3 regions of the Paenibacillus sp. P2(2022) genome follow, and region 1 is predicted to be linked to each of the others. Evidence: riboswitches for the same ligand, from Rfam matches in the RefSeq annotation. Region 1 holds a riboswitch; each other region holds the start of a gene.
What was found. A riboswitch is a leader RNA that binds a small molecule or an ion and turns the genes downstream of it on or off. The one in region 1 is predicted to bind thiamine pyrophosphate.
Positions count from the first base shown of each region.

Region 2: linked by a shared signal. The riboswitch ahead of MMB75_RS23635 (ABC transporter substrate-binding protein) and the one ahead of thiC (phosphomethylpyrimidine synthase ThiC) in region 1 are both predicted to bind thiamine pyrophosphate.
Region 3: linked by a shared signal. The riboswitch ahead of tenA (thiaminase II) and the one ahead of thiC (phosphomethylpyrimidine synthase ThiC) in region 1 are both predicted to bind thiamine pyrophosphate.

Region 1 covers NZ_JAKWFI010000009.1:41,173-46,656, reverse strand. The annotation lists gene MMB75_RS21870 (Fe-Mn family superoxide dismutase) at 1-241, opposite strand, end outside; gene MMB75_RS21865 (alpha/beta hydrolase) at 494-1,531, opposite strand; gene MMB75_RS21860 (IclR family transcriptional regulator) at 1,830-2,573, shown strand; TPP riboswitch at 2,691-2,802, shown strand; gene thiC (phosphomethylpyrimidine synthase ThiC) at 2,990-4,834, shown strand; gene MMB75_RS21850 (hypothetical protein) at 5,042-5,194, opposite strand.
Region 2 covers NZ_JAKWFI010000012.1:53,205-58,688, reverse strand. The annotation lists gene MMB75_RS23645 (bifunctional 2',3'-cyclic-nucleotide 2'-phosphodiesterase/3'-nucleotidase) at 1-1,105, opposite strand, end outside; gene MMB75_RS23640 (pyridoxamine 5'-phosphate oxidase family protein) at 1,324-1,758, opposite strand; TPP riboswitch at 2,027-2,136, shown strand; gene MMB75_RS23635 (ABC transporter substrate-binding protein) at 2,331-3,374, shown strand; gene MMB75_RS23630 (hypothetical protein) at 3,383-3,568, opposite strand; gene MMB75_RS23625 (MTH1187 family thiamine-binding protein) at 3,794-4,087, shown strand; gene MMB75_RS23620 (ABC transporter permease) at 4,084-4,860, shown strand; gene MMB75_RS23615 (ABC transporter ATP-binding protein) at 4,906-5,484, shown strand, end outside.
Region 3 covers NZ_JAKWFI010000005.1:269,608-275,091, forward strand. The annotation lists gene thiE (thiamine phosphate synthase) at 377-1,066, opposite strand; gene thiD (bifunctional hydroxymethylpyrimidine kinase/phosphomethylpyrimidine kinase) at 1,063-1,893, opposite strand; gene thiM (hydroxyethylthiazole kinase) at 1,890-2,735, opposite strand; gene tenA (thiaminase II) at 2,761-3,450, opposite strand; TPP riboswitch at 3,583-3,685, opposite strand; gene MMB75_RS18270 (NAD-dependent malic enzyme) at 3,755-5,476, opposite strand.

The DNA of each region.
Region 1 (5,484 bases):
GATGCTGCCATGCCTGTTCTGCCGGATCAAGCGCGCTCCGTTGCTCTTCGAGCAGCTCGATGGCGGTGCGTTCCGTTTGTTCAAATACGGTTCGCCAATCATCCAGCAGCCGCACATAAGCAGGCTCTAGCCCTTCAGTAGCAGATTTAATCACTTCCACGTGCCAACTTTCCTGCTGCTTCCAATGACGAATTTCCTCCAGCACACGTAAGGGCAGGAAAGACCCATAAGTACTCAGCATTCGTTTTTACCTCCCGTACCCCGCTATGGCTATCCGGCAGATCTAGCAGATCTGTCCTGGATGCATATGTACCCAGTATATTCGCCGTCTCACCGTGAATATGTCTATGAACTTCCTTCATCAGGTTATACCTGTTGCGCAGAACAATAATTACTCATGGAAAATAAAAAAAGAAGCCCGTCTACGGCACGGGTTAAGTGTCCATAGGCAGGCTTCTTTAAGGCGATGATTACTTGTTTTGAAAATAATTTCTTACTTCGTAGTCGTTTGTTTATGGGCAGCAGCAGTGGTTTTCTTGTCCTCCAGCTCCTGCACACTGCTTAGAAATGTCGATACCCGTCGCAAATATTCACGAGGATGCTCTCTGAAAATAAGCTCATGTATCCCGTTTTTGACAATCCATACACTGGAAAGCGGGTTGGTTTGATTGGCAGCAAGCTTTTCCGCAATGGGGTAAGGAGCCTTTTCATCCTGTGTACCATGCACAAACATGATTGGAAACGGATAGTTCTCCTTTTTAACCTCTTGATATGGAATCTGATGCAAGCTGGTGCCGTTTAAGACTGGAAACAGCAACTCCAAAATTTCCAAAGACGGATGTCTCGGCAGATTAATTTGATTGTGAATGTTATGGTACAGTGTATCTGGCTCCAGCAGGAAGGTACTGTCCAAAATCATTGCGTCCACATCCTTGGTTTGCAAGCCCGCCTGAAGAGCGGTTCCTGCTCCCATAGAAAAGCCCCATACGATAATTTCCGACGAGCCGCGTTGCTTCGCAAGCTGAATCGCTCCAAGAAGCTGCTGGGATTCCGCCTTACCTCCGGTTGCGACGGCCTTGCTGTTTTGTGACGCGAATCCATAATCAAACATGACCACATTAAAGTTCAGACTGTGGGCATAATGCGCCAGATCATACATAGGAATCCAGCTTTCTTCGCGATTAGCCCCGTAACCATGACTGAAAATAATGGTTTTCCGCGATTGATCCGCCGGGATATACCAGCCTTGTACGATGCGGCTACCATCCTTGGCTGGGAAGCTGACATCTTCATAAGGCATGCCTTTGGCCTGCATCGGATTAGAGTACAAGGGTGCGACGGTGGGATTCGTAAGCACCCAGGCGATGTAAGCATGCAAGGCAATAAAGCAAAACAACAGAAAAAATACGACCGACAGCAGCAGAGCAATCACAACGTGCTTGAACCGCAGCATACGGGGATTAAAGAGTGGGGTGGACGGCTCCTGAACAGCGGTCTGTAGCTGAGCGTTGCGCTGGGATGTCGAAATCATGTAAGAGCCTCCTTATATAAAATTGATCTTCGAATCATAAAATTTAGGTATAATTCCACTTGAAAATAGTAGGGTATGTCCGTATAGATACCTATTATCGTATGATGGCTATTATCCAAAGTCAACGCCTGAACCGGAAAAGTAAAAATGATGCAAAGAATTGTCGATGTTTGTTCTTGTTCTGTAATATGGTTGTCACAAAAACATCTGTTTACAGTAGCCGCGACTATTCTATATAATTTATGTAACCATGTTTCATAGTGTGAAACGAATATGGATACAAGAGGAGCGGTTCACGATGGAAGACCGTAAATTAACCGTCCGCGCTGTAGAGCGTGCACTTGATATACTGCTGTGTTTTACCGCAGAATCTGATCTTGGTCTAACGGAGATTGCCTCCCAAATTGGTCTACATAAAAGCACTGTTCATCGTCTTTTGACTACGCTGGAGGATCGGGGATTTGTCGTTCGGAATGCCGAAACGGAAAAATATAGGCTTGGTTTTCGCATATGGGAGCTGTCCACGCATCTGTCCCAAAGCGATGAGCCGGCGGTGTTGTTACAGCCTGCAATGGAAGGACTGCGTGATCGCTTAGGGGAAACGGTCAGCTTGTACCTGCGGGATGGAAGCATGCGTATTCGCATACAAGCCGTGCAGAGCAATCAGGCGATCCGTAGGGTTGCGCCTGTGGGTGCGCGTATGCCGCTGGCTGTGGGAGCCTCCAGCAAGGTGCTGGCGGCCTTTATGCCACCGCAGGAGCTGGAGGTATTGCTAAGCAGTGAAGAATGGCCACCTTCGGTAGACCCGGAGGTTTATAAAGCCCAGCTGCAGGACATTCGTGAGAAGGGCTATGCGACCAGCTATGAAGAACGTGAGCCAGGAGCTGCGGCTGTGGCCGCGCCTATTGTGAACCGAAAGGGACAGGTCACGGCGGCTTTATCTGTATCCGGCCCGGTCAGTCGACTTGCGCCCGAGACGCTGCATGAGTTTGCACCGATTTTGATCGAAGCAGCCAAGGAAATGGGGCTTATGCTTCCGTGACAGTAATCAATACAAAAGGAAATCATACAAGGGTTGCCAAAGCTATAAATTTAAAGTAGTCTGATAGAGATGGCGGGATGTCTGTTATAGCCGCCAATTCATGTGAATAGAAAGTATCACAGTTACTGGGGGAGCCTGTAATGCGGGCTGAGATGGAATCAGGCAAGATTCCGGACCCTTTGCACCTGATCTGGATCATACCAGCGTAGGGAAGTAATCGGCCATTGAAATGTATACGCAGCTGCTGTCTACGGCCGCGCATTGGAATATGATTATTCCACGTGCGATCGGTTTGGATAGCTGTCTCGTTTGATTAGCCGGTTCCCTAGGGAACCGGCTTTTTTGCATAGATCAGCGCCACCCTGGGAATGGTTCCGGATCGGTGTGTCATTTCAACGATACGGGAGGAATGGACCATGAAACCGACAGAAACAAAAGGAACGAAAGAAACAGGAATGAAATCAGCAGATGCAGGATTGGCGGGAATAATAGAAGTAGAGGGAGAGAAGGCCAAAGCGGAGCAAGCCAGTGGGCTAAAGCCCTTTCCGGGGAGCCGTAAGGTGTATATTCAAGGTTCTCGGCCGGATATTGCTGTGCCTGAGCGTGAAATCGCGCTACAACCCACACATACCCCGCAGGGCACCGAGCATCATGACCCACTGCGTGTGTATGATACCAGCGGTCCGATGACGGACGAAGCCTACCAGGTCGACATCCGTCAGGGATTGCCACCATTACGGCGAGCTTGGGCACTGGAACGGGGAGATGTGGAGGCTTATGAGGGCCGCGCCGTCAAGCCGGAGGATAACGGGATGAAGCCTGGTTCCAAACGTGAGACAGTGGAATTTCCCGGCGTGACCAACCGTCCGCTACGGGCCTCGCAAGGGCGTACTGTGACGCAAATGCACTATGCGCGGCAAGGGATCATTACGCCTGAAATGGAATTCGCGGCGATCCGCGAAGGTGTAGAGCCCGAGTTTGTACGACAGGAGCTGGCGGCTGGACGAGCTATTTTACCTTCAAATATCAATCACCCGGAAAGCGAACCCATGGTCATTGGGCGCCAATTTCACGTAAAGATCAATGCAAACATTGGGAATTCCGCAGTTACGTCCTCCATCGAGGAAGAAGTGGAGAAGATGACCTGGGCTGTGCGCTGGGGCTCAGACACCGTCATGGACCTGTCTACAGGCCGGAATATTCATACAACGCGCGAATGGATCATCAGGAATTCTCCCGTACCGATTGGAACGGTGCCGCTATATCAGGCACTGGAAAAGGTGAACGGCGAAGCTGAGAAGCTGACGTGGGAGCTGTATCGAGACACGCTGATTGAGCAGGCGGAGCAGGGAGTGGACTATTTTACGATCCATGCGGGTGTATTGCTGCGATATATACCGATGACGGCGAATAGAATGACGGGAATTGTATCCCGGGGCGGGTCGATTATGGCAGCTTGGTGCCTTGCACACCATCAGGAGAACTTTTTGTATACGCATTTTGAAGAAATCTGTGAAATTATGAAAGTCTATGATGTGGCCTTTTCTCTCGGGGATGGTCTGCGTCCAGGGAGTATCTATGATGCGAATGATGAAGCACAATTTGCAGAGCTAGAGACGTTGGGCGAGCTCACGCAAATTGCATGGAAGCATGATGTCCAGGTCATGATTGAAGGGCCAGGACATGTCCCTATGCACAAAATCAAGGAGAATGTGGATTTACAAATGGAGATTTGTAAGGAAGCCCCCTTTTATACTTTAGGGCCGCTGACGACGGATATCGCACCAGGATATGATCATATTACCTCAGCTATCGGGGCGGCGATGATCGGTTGGTTCGGGACATCGATGCTGTGCTACGTTACGCCGAAGGAGCACTTGGGTCTGCCGAACAAGGATGATGTCCGCGAAGGAGTTATTACCTACAAAATTGCCGCACATGCTGCCGATCTGGCGAAGGGTCATCCGCGGGCACAGCAGCGGGACGATGCTTTGTCCAAGGCGCGTTTTGAATTCCGCTGGCGCGATCAGTTCAATCTCTCGCTTGACCCTGAGCGGGCATTGTCCTACCATGATGAAACGCTACCAGCAGAGGGGGCCAAGGAAGCCCACTTTTGCTCGATGTGCGGTCCCAAGTTTTGCAGTATGCGTATCACGCAGGACATTCGTGCCTATGCGGCCGATAAGGGACTGAATACTGAGGAAGCCGTTGCCGCCGGGATGCGAGAGAAGGCAGAGCAGTATCGGGAAGCTGGGCAGTAAAAATCGGTAGCGATACAAAAGTCAATCAACTGGGAAGCCTCAACGAAAAGTACAGTTAAGCTCGTCAGAGGTTTATTTCCATAAACGTATGAGCAAGGTTTAGAAACGCGTGAGTAACAAAAAGCCGTGGTTCTCTACAGTCGATGTAGAAAACTACGGCTTTTCAGCTTATGTAAAGCGGGATCATGCTACCGGATTAACGGAGCTTTATTTTTTACCCATTTTTTCATTCAAAATGTCCTGAAAGCTGAGCTTCTTCTCCGAGCTGTCTTCTTTCTTCTGCATACTCACCGCGTTGGCACGTTGGTATTGGTGGTGAAAAGGCATCAGGGTGTGGACAGTTAAGTTCATTGTATTCATGTGGTCATTCCTCCAATTCCATTTTGTCAAATTCAGATTGAGTTGCTTAGGACGTCTGTATAGGACTATGTATATGTACTTGATGTCGTAATGCCGTGTAGGTTGCTTGGTAATGTTTCAATCATTATACCCGCATTTATCCAAAGTAAAACGCTTTTGACATAAAACAGGAAGATGGTCGTATGTGTCCAAAATGTGTATTAGGAGGATGGTCATTTTAGGGGAAAATGTGCCTAGGGCCTAAACAAGGGCTAGAGGCCCGTTTTCTCAGTTTAGTAGTCGGGATTGTG
Region 2 (5,484 bases), on a different contig from region 1:
GATGCTCTCCTTTGATCGCATCAATCAGTTTAAATTCAGGAGTAAACTGCACAGACTGATTGGTAGTACTCACAACTGAACGCACTTTAGACTGAGAGTCGATTACGTTCCATTCATTCTTTTTCTTTTCCAGGGTCAGGTCAATAACGCCTAAATCTTTGCCCCATGAAGAAGCTTCTACAGCTGGTACGCCATTAATAGTACCTTTATCCAGATCTACCCCGCTCATATCTTTAAAATCAGGGCCTGGGAAAGATTTGTGAGCATGCCCAAACAGAATCGCGTTAATCCCGTCTACCTGGCTCAAATATTTAACGGCATTCTCCATCATTGGCGTTTGCGGCACATCCTCATAGCCTGTATGTGCAAGCACGACAATAATGTCAGCCCCTTCTGTTTTCATTTGTGGAATAAACTTTTTGGCTGTTTCCACAATATCCTTTGTAACGACCTTATCCTTCAAATTAGCTTCATCCCACTGCATAATTTGAGGTGTTACTAGACCGATGACACCCACTCTGAGTGTATGCTCTTCGCCCTTCTCATCCGTTACTGTTTTATCAAGAATCTGATAAGGGGTAAAATAATTTTTAGTAGCTTGCCCCCCTTTATCAACATAAACGTTCGCATTTACGTAAGGAAAATCAGCACCCTTGAGCGATTTATCCAGGAAGTCGAGACCATAGTTGAATTCGTGGTTGCCGACAGTAGCCGCATCATAGCCCATCAAGTTCATCATCTTGTAGACCGGATGGACACCGCCTTCTTTCTCAAAGGTTTTGTTGCGGGCCATATAATCGTCTAATGGATTGCCCTGTAGCAAATCACCGTTATCGAACAACATGCTGTTTCTCGCTTCACTACGAGCCTGTTGGATTAGTCCGGCTGTGTTAATCAAGCCATATTCGTTGGTTTCTTTGTCCGAATAATAATCATAATTCATCAGCGCCCCATGAATATCTGTTGTTTCCATGATCCGCAGATTCACCGTAGCTTCATCGTGGGATTTGTTAGCTGCCCAGGATGGAGCGGCTGAAAACACCAGCAGGCTACAAGTTACAACTGCCGCTGTAAACCCTTTAAACCAATTTTTACGAAATAACAAAATATACCCCTCCTCATTAAGGTGTATGCCTCATATACATACTTTTGCACATATATGTAAGCTTTGAACCCACCATTCCTATTTTAATCCAACGCCAGACAAAAGAGTAGTCATTTGCTTAGAATATTTATGAAAAAATAATTATTTTGCGTATAAAAAAAGCCAGTAAATCTCCTGAAAAAGTTGGAAATTTACTGGCTTGTCCGTTTATATTGTTTCTATTTCGTCCACACCTGGCGCTCCGTTTGTTGACCCACGTACTCAATACGAGTCGGATTGACGTCTAAGATGACATAATCGGGATCATCTGGTCCGGAAAACCATTTTTTCAGAGAATCATTCCACACTTGTTTGCGTAACCCCTCATCAGCTGTAATCTGGACGGTAGCCTCCACTTCCAAGACTTCCTTCGTGCCACCCACTTCATAGCCCAGCAGCAGATAAGCATTCGGATTGTCCTTTAGCTCATCCACTTTATGTGTTTTGCGATCCGTCGCCAGATGAATGTTCATTCCATCGTTAAAAAGGGCCATATAGCGTACTTTCGGTTTTCCGCCCTCTACCGTACCTAACGAGCAAAATTTGTTGTTATCCAAAGCCTTCACAATGGCTTGTTCCAGCTGACTGCGATCCAGTGTCTCCGTTTTACCCACAGTACAACAACTCCTTTTTACGAATTAGAATTCTATAGGGCTATGCCACTTGGCACCAGCTCTCCTAAACATACAGTGTAGCTGTTCTAAAAATAACATGACCAAACAGATCTGAATGATTCATGTTCATTTTCAGATCAAAGCTCACAGTAAAAGTGTACCCTGTCGTTCGGCAAATGAACCGTGAGCGCTTCCTCAAAGCTGGACAGCCCCGCTTTCAAGGCATATAATCGTCGTAGTAAACCCGAATAAACGAACCCATTAAACCATACAATGCCAGGGGTGCTGGAATCGGCCGGCTGAGAGTGTGTCCCAAGACACTGACCCTTACAACCTGATCTGGGTAATGCCAGCGTAGGAATGCTTAAGCAAGATGTGCCTTTTATTAAAACAGGACATCCCTTACTTTGGTATATACAAGCGCAAGCGTCCCGGATCTCGGGACGCTTTTTTTGTTGAAGATAAAGTTGTTGGAAAGATTGCTTCCGGCAGATGTGATTTTTGTGAAAATGGGGAATATAAACTGTCTGATTGGACGGATAACGGGTAATTAAAAAGGAGAGAACACAACGATGAAGCGCATGAAAATGTTAAGCCTGGGTCTGATCAGTCTGTGGCTCATGGCTATGACTCTGACCGCTTGCGGCGGCAATCCCCCTACATCTCAAAAGGAGGTTCCTGCTGCCGACACTTCAACGTCTACCTCGGCAAAGGGGCTCAAAGATGTTAAAGTGGTGCTCGACTGGACACCCAATACGAATCACACGGGACTCTATGTCGCCAAGGACAAAGGATTTTACGAAAAAGCAGGCTTAAATGTCCAAATTGTTCAACCTGGTTCAGGGGGAGCCGACCAAATGGTTGCTTCGAATGCTGCACCTTTTGGTATCAGCTATCAAGAAGGCGTCACTCAGGCTCGCATCCAAGGCGTACCGCTCGTATCCATCGCTGCGGTGATTCAGCATAACACCTCTGGCTTCGCAGCTCCGGTAGACCGCGGAATTAAAAGCCCGAAAGATTTCGAGGGTAAAAGCTACGGCGGCTGGGGTTCTCCTGTAGAAGAAGCGGTCATGAAATCCATCATGGATTCAGACCAAGGTGATGTGAGCAAAGTGAAAATCGTCAATATGGGCAATGCAGACTATTTTACAGCCGTGAAGCGGGATATTGACTTTGCCTGGATTTTCTACGCATGGACCGGGATTGAGGCCGAGCTTCGAGGCGAGCCCTTGGATATGCTGTATGTAAAAGATTATTCCAAAAGTCTCGATTACTATACACCTGTAATTGTGAGCAATGAACAGACGATAAAAAACGATCCTGACCTAGTCAAAGCGTTCATGGACGCTACTGCACAAGGCTATGAATACACTATCGCCCATCCAGAAGAAGCGGCGAATATCTTAACTAAAGTTGTGCCAGAGCTGGACAAAAAACTGGTACTTGCTAGCCAAAAATGGCTAAGCCCGCGTTATCAGGACGATGCCACGCAATGGGGCTTACAAAAAGCAGAGGTATGGCAAAACTACTCGGATTGGATGTATGAACGCAAGCTGCTCAGCAAACCTTTGGAAGTCGATAAGGCCTTCACAAACGACTTCTTGCCCAAGCGTTGATCATTTTGTTAAATCGCTAAATAAGACTGGACTAGAGAAGTGAACGAAGCGCCACTACGCGGACGGATGATGCTTCCCATCGCCACCGCCCCCCGGATTTCTCGTATAAAGCCCTCAGCAGGGTAGAAATCCGGGGACAAAAGCGACCGTTTTGCTTGTACAGCACCATTCCGTCCAATTCGTTCTCGTTCCACTTGGTTTATTTCTCTAATCTCATAGTATCTAAGCGCAAAAACAGGTGCGCTTATGTAGAAAATACCGTACAAAATACTGTACAACCTAGCTTTAAAACTAAGTGGCTTTTAAGGCGGTTGGTAGCGGAGCGGTTCATTTGAATCTGAAGAAGCGAAGCGGTCTCCCCACCTTAAACCACCATATCTTTTTTACTAACACTCCAATAAAGGACAGGTGAAATTCACATGGCTAATACACTGCTCAGCATTCAAGTAATCCCTAAAACACCTAATAACGAAGACTCTTACCCCTATGTAGACAAGGCGATTGAGGTCATCCAGCGTTCCGGTGTCAAACATCAGGTGAATCCATTGGATACGACCATGGAGGGCGAGCTCGACGAGTTGCTGAAAGTGGTTAAAGAAATGCACGAGGCTTTGACGGAAGCTGGAAGTCCCAGCGTCATTTCACAGATCAAAATTGCACATAACCCACAGGGCATCAGCATGAGCAAGCTGACCGAGAAGTATCGCCCATGAATCCGAAAGGCAAGAACGCATCCTGGTGGAAAAGCGTATGGCCGCCCCTTGTGGCGGTCCTCTTCTTTTTAGCGGCTTGGCAGGGAGCGGTTTCCTATTTACATATTGAATCCTGGCTGCTGCCAGCTCCATCCCTAATCGTACAAGAGGGTATGGCGCAGTCGGCGTTGTTTGGTGCCCATACATGGGCTACGATTCGCCTGACGCTTGCGGGATTTGCTATAGGGACAGCAACAGGACTGCTGATCGCCATCGTTCTCCATACGATTCCTTTTCTCAAATCTGCTCTGTACCCGCTCCTGATCCTTAGCCAAAACATTCCGATCATTGCCCTCGGTCCGTTGCTCATGGTATGGTTCGGTTTTGGCGTGCTGCCCAAGCTTATGGTCATTACATTAGTATGCTTTTTTCCCGTGGCTGTAGCAGCCATGGACGGGCTGACACGGACAGACCGTATGATGATGAACTACATGCGGATGTCGGGTGCAAGCCGCAGGGCTATTTTTATGAAGCTGGAGCTGCCACACTCCCTGCCACAAGTCTTCTCTGGCGTTAAAATCGCTGCTACCTACAGTGTGATGGGCGCGATTATTGCCGAATGGATTGGGGCCAGTGAAGGAATTGGATATTATATGTTGCTGCAAAAATCTGCCTATCGTACGGATCTCATTTTTGCCGCTATCGGTATTATTGTTACACTCAGCTTACTGATATTTGTCGTTATTCTACTACTGGAGAAATGGTTGGTGCGCTGGAAACCCGATCAAGAATAGCCTCCACATATTGCATTAAAGCATTAATGAAAGGACGTGGCACATATGAGTCTGCATCCGACGGACTTGACATCACCACCTGTGGCTGATGAACAGCAACAAGCCGGAGAACCGCAGGTAATGACACCTGCTCCTCCTGCTTTGGAATTGGACGGGATCAGCCTCGCCTTCCGGGAAAAGCGAAGCTCACTGCCTGTACTACAGGATGTATCCCTTACCGTTAAGCCAGGCGAATTTGTCTCCCTCATTGGTCCGTCAGGCAGTGGCAAAAGTACGCTGTTTCACATCATCGGCGGGCTGCTCAAGCCGCAGCAGGGACGTATTCGTATGCATGGACAGGACGTGACTGGTGAACGCGGTCATATTAGCTATATGCCACAGCAGCCCGCCCTTTTCCCGTGGCGCACCACGCTGGACAACATACTACTCGGGCAGGAAAATGCACCGCGAAAGGATGCAGTAGCGGACTCCCGATACGTCAGCGAACGTGAACGGCGCAAAGAAGCCTTGCAATGGCTTGAGCAGGTTGGGCTGGGCAAGTTCGCGAAGGCGTATCCGCATACGCTGTCTGGTGGCATGCAGCAGCGAGCGGCCTTTCTTCGCGCCCTGCTTAGCCCGCAGGAG
Region 3 (5,484 bases), on a different contig from region 1:
TTAGAAAAGACGATTGACATATATTTATAGTTAATCAGGTATTCAACGAGCTCAAGTGCACTGGGGATAGGAACGCTTAAAAATCAGTATCATTTGGGGGATGTGATATTTTGACTATGGCAATTATTTTATTTGTAGCGAATATTCTACTTATTCTTGTTTCAATCGTTGGTATTGTTCTGTTCATGGGGATATTGTACAGGGGGTACATTTTGCTAGGATTACTTATTGCTGAGAAAAAGAACACAAGAAATCAAGCTGTAAAAGATTAATTTTATGACAACACAGAGCCTCATTTCTACTTTATTAGTGGAAATGAGGCTCTTGCGTAAACAATAAAAGTGACATAATGGGGTAAAGGAAGGGACATAGCATTTTATAGCTTTTGGGACATCCCCGGATGTTTGATGCTTAGCACTACCTTTTTCTTTAGTTCCTCTGCAGCAGCTCGAATCTGTTTTGCCTGCGTCACAGCCGAAATCACCGCTACACCATCGGCACCCGCACCTACCACTTCCTCCACACGGTCTATCGTAATGCCACCGATCCCGACGATGGGCAGATCAATTCCCGCTTTGCGCATCTCATGTAAAATGGCTGGACCCTGCACCGCATGAGCATCATCCTTTGAGATGGTGGGATAGATGGGTCCGACGCCGAGATAGTCCGCACCTTGCAGAATGGCTCGACGTGCTTCCTCAATCGTATGGGCGGAGACGCCAAGGATTCGGTTTCCGATCCGCGTACGCACAGAAACAGCCGATTCATCGTCCTGACCGATGTGAACACCGTCGGCGTTGAGCTCAAGAGCCAGCTCCACATCGTCATTGACGATAAAGGGGATACCAGCGTGGTGGCACAGATCTTGTAGCTGACGCGCAAGTTCAAACATAGGAACCCCTGTTAACGCGCTACGGCCCTTTTCCCGGAACTGGATCATGGTTGTGCCGCCAGCAAGAGCCTCCTGCACGACCCGATTTGGTTCCGCGAGGCAGTTCACGCTTCCAACAACCAGATACATCTGTAAATGCCGGCGCATGATCTCAGGTAATATTCGACCGCTCATTGGAGTATCTCCTGACGACGGCGGTAGGCCCAATGATTGGTTGGACCGTGTCCCTGGCCCAGATACAACGTATCTTCAATCGCCGCCTGAATGAAGGCTCTTCCATTCAAAATAGCTTCTGGTACAGACACGTCTTTCCCTAATTCAGCGGTAATCGCTGCTGAGAACGTACATCCTGTTCCGTGTGTGTGGACAGTTCGCACCCGCTTGCCGCCCAGCTCTGTGAAGGTTGTTCCGTCAAAGAGCAGGTCAATGACCTGACCGCTGTTTTCGCTCTCCTCATCGTGGCCGCCCTTGATCACAACGAATTTGGGACCCCGGCTGCTAATATGTCTCGCAGCTTCACGGCGTCCTTCCATCGTACGAATGCTTATCCCGGTTAAGGCCTCCGCTTCCGGGATATTTGGTGTGACGACCAGGGCCAAGGGGAGCAGGTCGTCGTTCAAAGCTTGCACCGCTTCTGGTTGCAGCAGCTTTGCGCCCCCTTTGGCAATCATTACAGGATCGACGACAACCTTTTCCCAGCCGAACTTTCGGATCTGCTCGGCTACCAGGCGGATGATGCCTGCATCAAACAGCATGCCAGTCTTTAGGGCGTCGACTCCAAGATCTGATCCTACAGCTTCGATCTGTTGCGCTGTTGCTTCCTGTGGCAGCGGATATACACCGTGAACTCCCAAAGTATTTTGTACCGTTATGGCCGTAATAGCTGACATGCCGTATACGCCAAGCTCCTGAAAGGTTTTGAGATCGGCTTGAATTCCAGCCCCGCCGCCACTGTCTGAACCGGCAATCGTCAGCGCTCTCGGTACATGCACGTCTCTCATCGCGCACCACCTGTTGTAGTTGTTCCAGCTTCACGGATCGTGACATGCCCCTCTAGCGAACCAGTATGTAGTTTGGCAAGCTCGTCGAGAAAGGCAATCTGGAAGCTGCCCGGCCCCAGCTTTGCGGTATGCGCTGCGGCTCGAGAAGCTGCTGCACCGTAAAATGCCAAACCTGCTGTGCCTGCGAGCAGCAGGTTGGGTTCAATTGCTGCAAAGGCACCCAACACAGAGGTCAGCAGGCAGCCTGTTCCGGTTACCTTCGTAAGCAGCGCGTCTCCGCCACTAATCAATCGTACTTCAACCCCATCCGTGATGACGTCCTCTTTTCCAGTGATGACAACCATGGTATGGAGCGTTTGCGCAGCCCGAACTGCCAGATCGACATTACTGCTGTCAGCACTGTCGCCTGCATCTACCCCTTTAATTTCTCGGGCTTCTCCGATCAGATGAGCGACTTCGGCTGCATTGCCTCGTACTAGTGAGATGTTAACCTCGTTTAGAATTCGTAGTGCTGACTCGGTTCTAAAGCTAGTCGCTCCTGCACCGACCGGATCTAACAGAACTGGAACACCGTGAGCATTCGCCGATTGTCCAGCAAGGATCATGGCATCCACCAGCTCACGGTTTAGCGTACCGATATTTAACACGACGGCGCCCGCTATTTTGGCCATATCTGCTACTTCCTCGGGTGCATAAGCCATCACCGGGGAAGCCCCTAGTGCATATAGGCCGTTGGCTGTAAAGTTGGTGACCACCACATTGGTTATATTATGAACGAGGGGGTTGCTGTTTTGTACCTTTGTCAGGAGCGCCGAATAACTTTGTTCCCATATATTCATCATGTTTATCCTCTCTCATCTATACTGATTATTCCAAGACCGTAGCGCGCATCTGGACGGGCCATTGTTCCTGCTTATAAGCCATATCCCAGAACATATATTCCAGCTGGCAGCTTAGCATAAAATGCTCAATCATCCGCTCTCGCTCGGCAGCCGTGGCGACTTTCGCCCAAGCATCCACACGCTCTCGATATTTGAAGGTTACATCTTCAATTTGGTTGCCATAGAAGCAAATCCACTCATAGAACGGATGAGACTCGTCTGGTCTTACCTCATCCATTAGCCTGCGTCCAATTTCAAGATATGTCCATGGACATGGTAGCAGCACGGCCATGATTTCCCCAAGACTACCCTCATGTGCGACGGTCAGCATATGGCGGATATAATGATGAGCGGACGGAGCGAGTGGATATCCCTGCATCTCTTCATAGGTGACACCTGCGATAGCACAAAAATTTTGATGCGGATGAACCTCGCTGTTGAGAATAAAAGAGATCTGTTCGTTAAATACAGCCATATCCTCCCGGCTCGTGCTTTTGGAGATTGCGATGCCGTAAATCCGCATGTAGGCGTTCAAATATTCAAAGTCTTGTTTTACATAGTGAATCAGCTGTTCCCTTGTTAAATTTCCTTCAGCAATACCTCTCACAAAGGGATGCTCATAAATGGCTTGAAAAATGCCATCCGCCTGCTGACGGAGCTCTTGCGAAAAACTCATTTCCCCACCTCCAACAAAAATGGAGAATAAGAAGTCCCGTAAGATACAATTCTCGGAACAATGCCAAAAAGCCGCCCCGAAAACTGGAGCGGCTTCAACATAGGTTCAATGCGCAAAAACGCCTGAAACCCTATATAGAAGGCTCCACTTTCCTACGCTAGTACGAACTAGATCAGGTTCAAAGGGTCCAAGATTCATTCTTGTCTCAGCCATAATGGCTCCCCTAGTGGACTTTCCTATTCTTTTGACTAATACTGTACATTCGTTCCTATGTTATGTCAAACTGCTTATGCCTAGTGAAGGATTAGTGAGGGTGTTGGATTACACTTTCCACGGCTTTGACCCTCACATATTCCGGTTTCCACATTGCATCCCGAATGGCTTGCTCAATATTTGGAAGGTGTGCCTGAGCTACCTGATCCTGAATTGCGGCCTTTGCTACCGCAACCGCAACCGCAAACGAAACATCACGTAATTTTCGAATATGGGGCAGCAGTGCGCCGCCAAGTTCATTCGAATCTACGGCGTTGGCAACGGCATCAGCTGCTGCGGTAAACATGGAAGGAGTGATTCGTTTGGCCTTGACCACAATTGCGCCTAGACCCAGTCCCGGGAAAACAAAGGCATTGTTCGCCTGACCAATTTCAAATTTCGTACCGTTATAGGTGACGGGCTCAAAGGGACTTCCCGTAGCAATCAATGCTTTGCCATCAGTCCATCGTATCAAATCCTCGGGTACCGCTTCAGCCAGATTGGTAGGATTGGACATGGGCATAATGATCGGGCGTTCCACATGCTTTGCCATTTCCTTGATAATCTCTTCAGAAAAGGCACCCGCTACACCGGAAGTCCCAATTAAGATTGTAGGTTTTACCTGACGGATGACCTCCAGCAACGGTATTTTGCCGTCTTCCGATCGGGACCATGAGCTGATTTCTTCCTTTTTACGCACATATGGTTTCTGATAATCGAGTACATCTTCCATATCGTCCGTTAATAATCCGCGATAATCAAAGGCCCAAAATGACTTGAATGAATCTTCTTCAGGAAGCCCGTCCTCGATCATAGCTCCTCGTATTTGGTCGGCGTTGCCGATTCCTGCTGCCCCCGGACCAAAGACAAGTATTTTTTGTTCACGTAGCGGAGTTTTGGTGACACCTACCGCCGAAACAATCGCAGCTAATGTGACTGCTCCTGTGCCCTGGATGTCATCATTGAAGGTGAGAATGTTTTGACCGTATTTCCCTATAATGTGGCGTGCGTTCACGCTGCCCACATCCTCCCAATGCAAAAGCGCTTTCGGGAATTGTGTTAACGTTTTGCTGATAAAGGTATCAATAAATTGATGATAGGCTTCTCCGCGAACTCGTTTATGACGGTTTCCGATGTATAGCGGATCATTCAGCAGCTTTTCATTATTCGTGCCCACATCCAGTACAATGGGCAGCACCCGCCCGGGATGAATACCTGCCGCAGCTGTATATACAGCAAGTTTGCCAATAGCAATGTTAATTCCCCCGACCCCCCAGTCACCAATTCCCAAAATACTTTCTGAATCCGTGACCACGATCAGGTCAACATCCTCACTACGCAATCCGGAATTATAGAACGCCTGTCCGATACCGTTCGGATGATCTATTGATAAATATACGCCCCCAGGGCGGTTGTACTCATGGCTGTATTCTTGAATGGCGGTTCCTACAGTCGGTGTGTAGACTACGGGCAGCATTTCACTCAAATGGTCGGTTAGCAGCCGATAGTAAAGCACGACATTCCGGTTATGAAGGTCGTTAAGTGAAGCATTTTTACGCAGCATGGTGGGTTGTGCCAGGAATTGCTGATATGCCCGAACGCTCTGTTTTTCCAATGAAAGGACAGTGGGAGGAAGAATTCCTTCCAAGCCCAGTTCTTTGCGTTCTTCTTCTGTAAATGCCACCCCTTTGTTCAAAAGAGGGTTTGCTAGCACGTCCTTTCCTCGTAAGGGAGTAGATAATGACCCATCACGATTGACATGAAATGCTTCCATAAAAATAC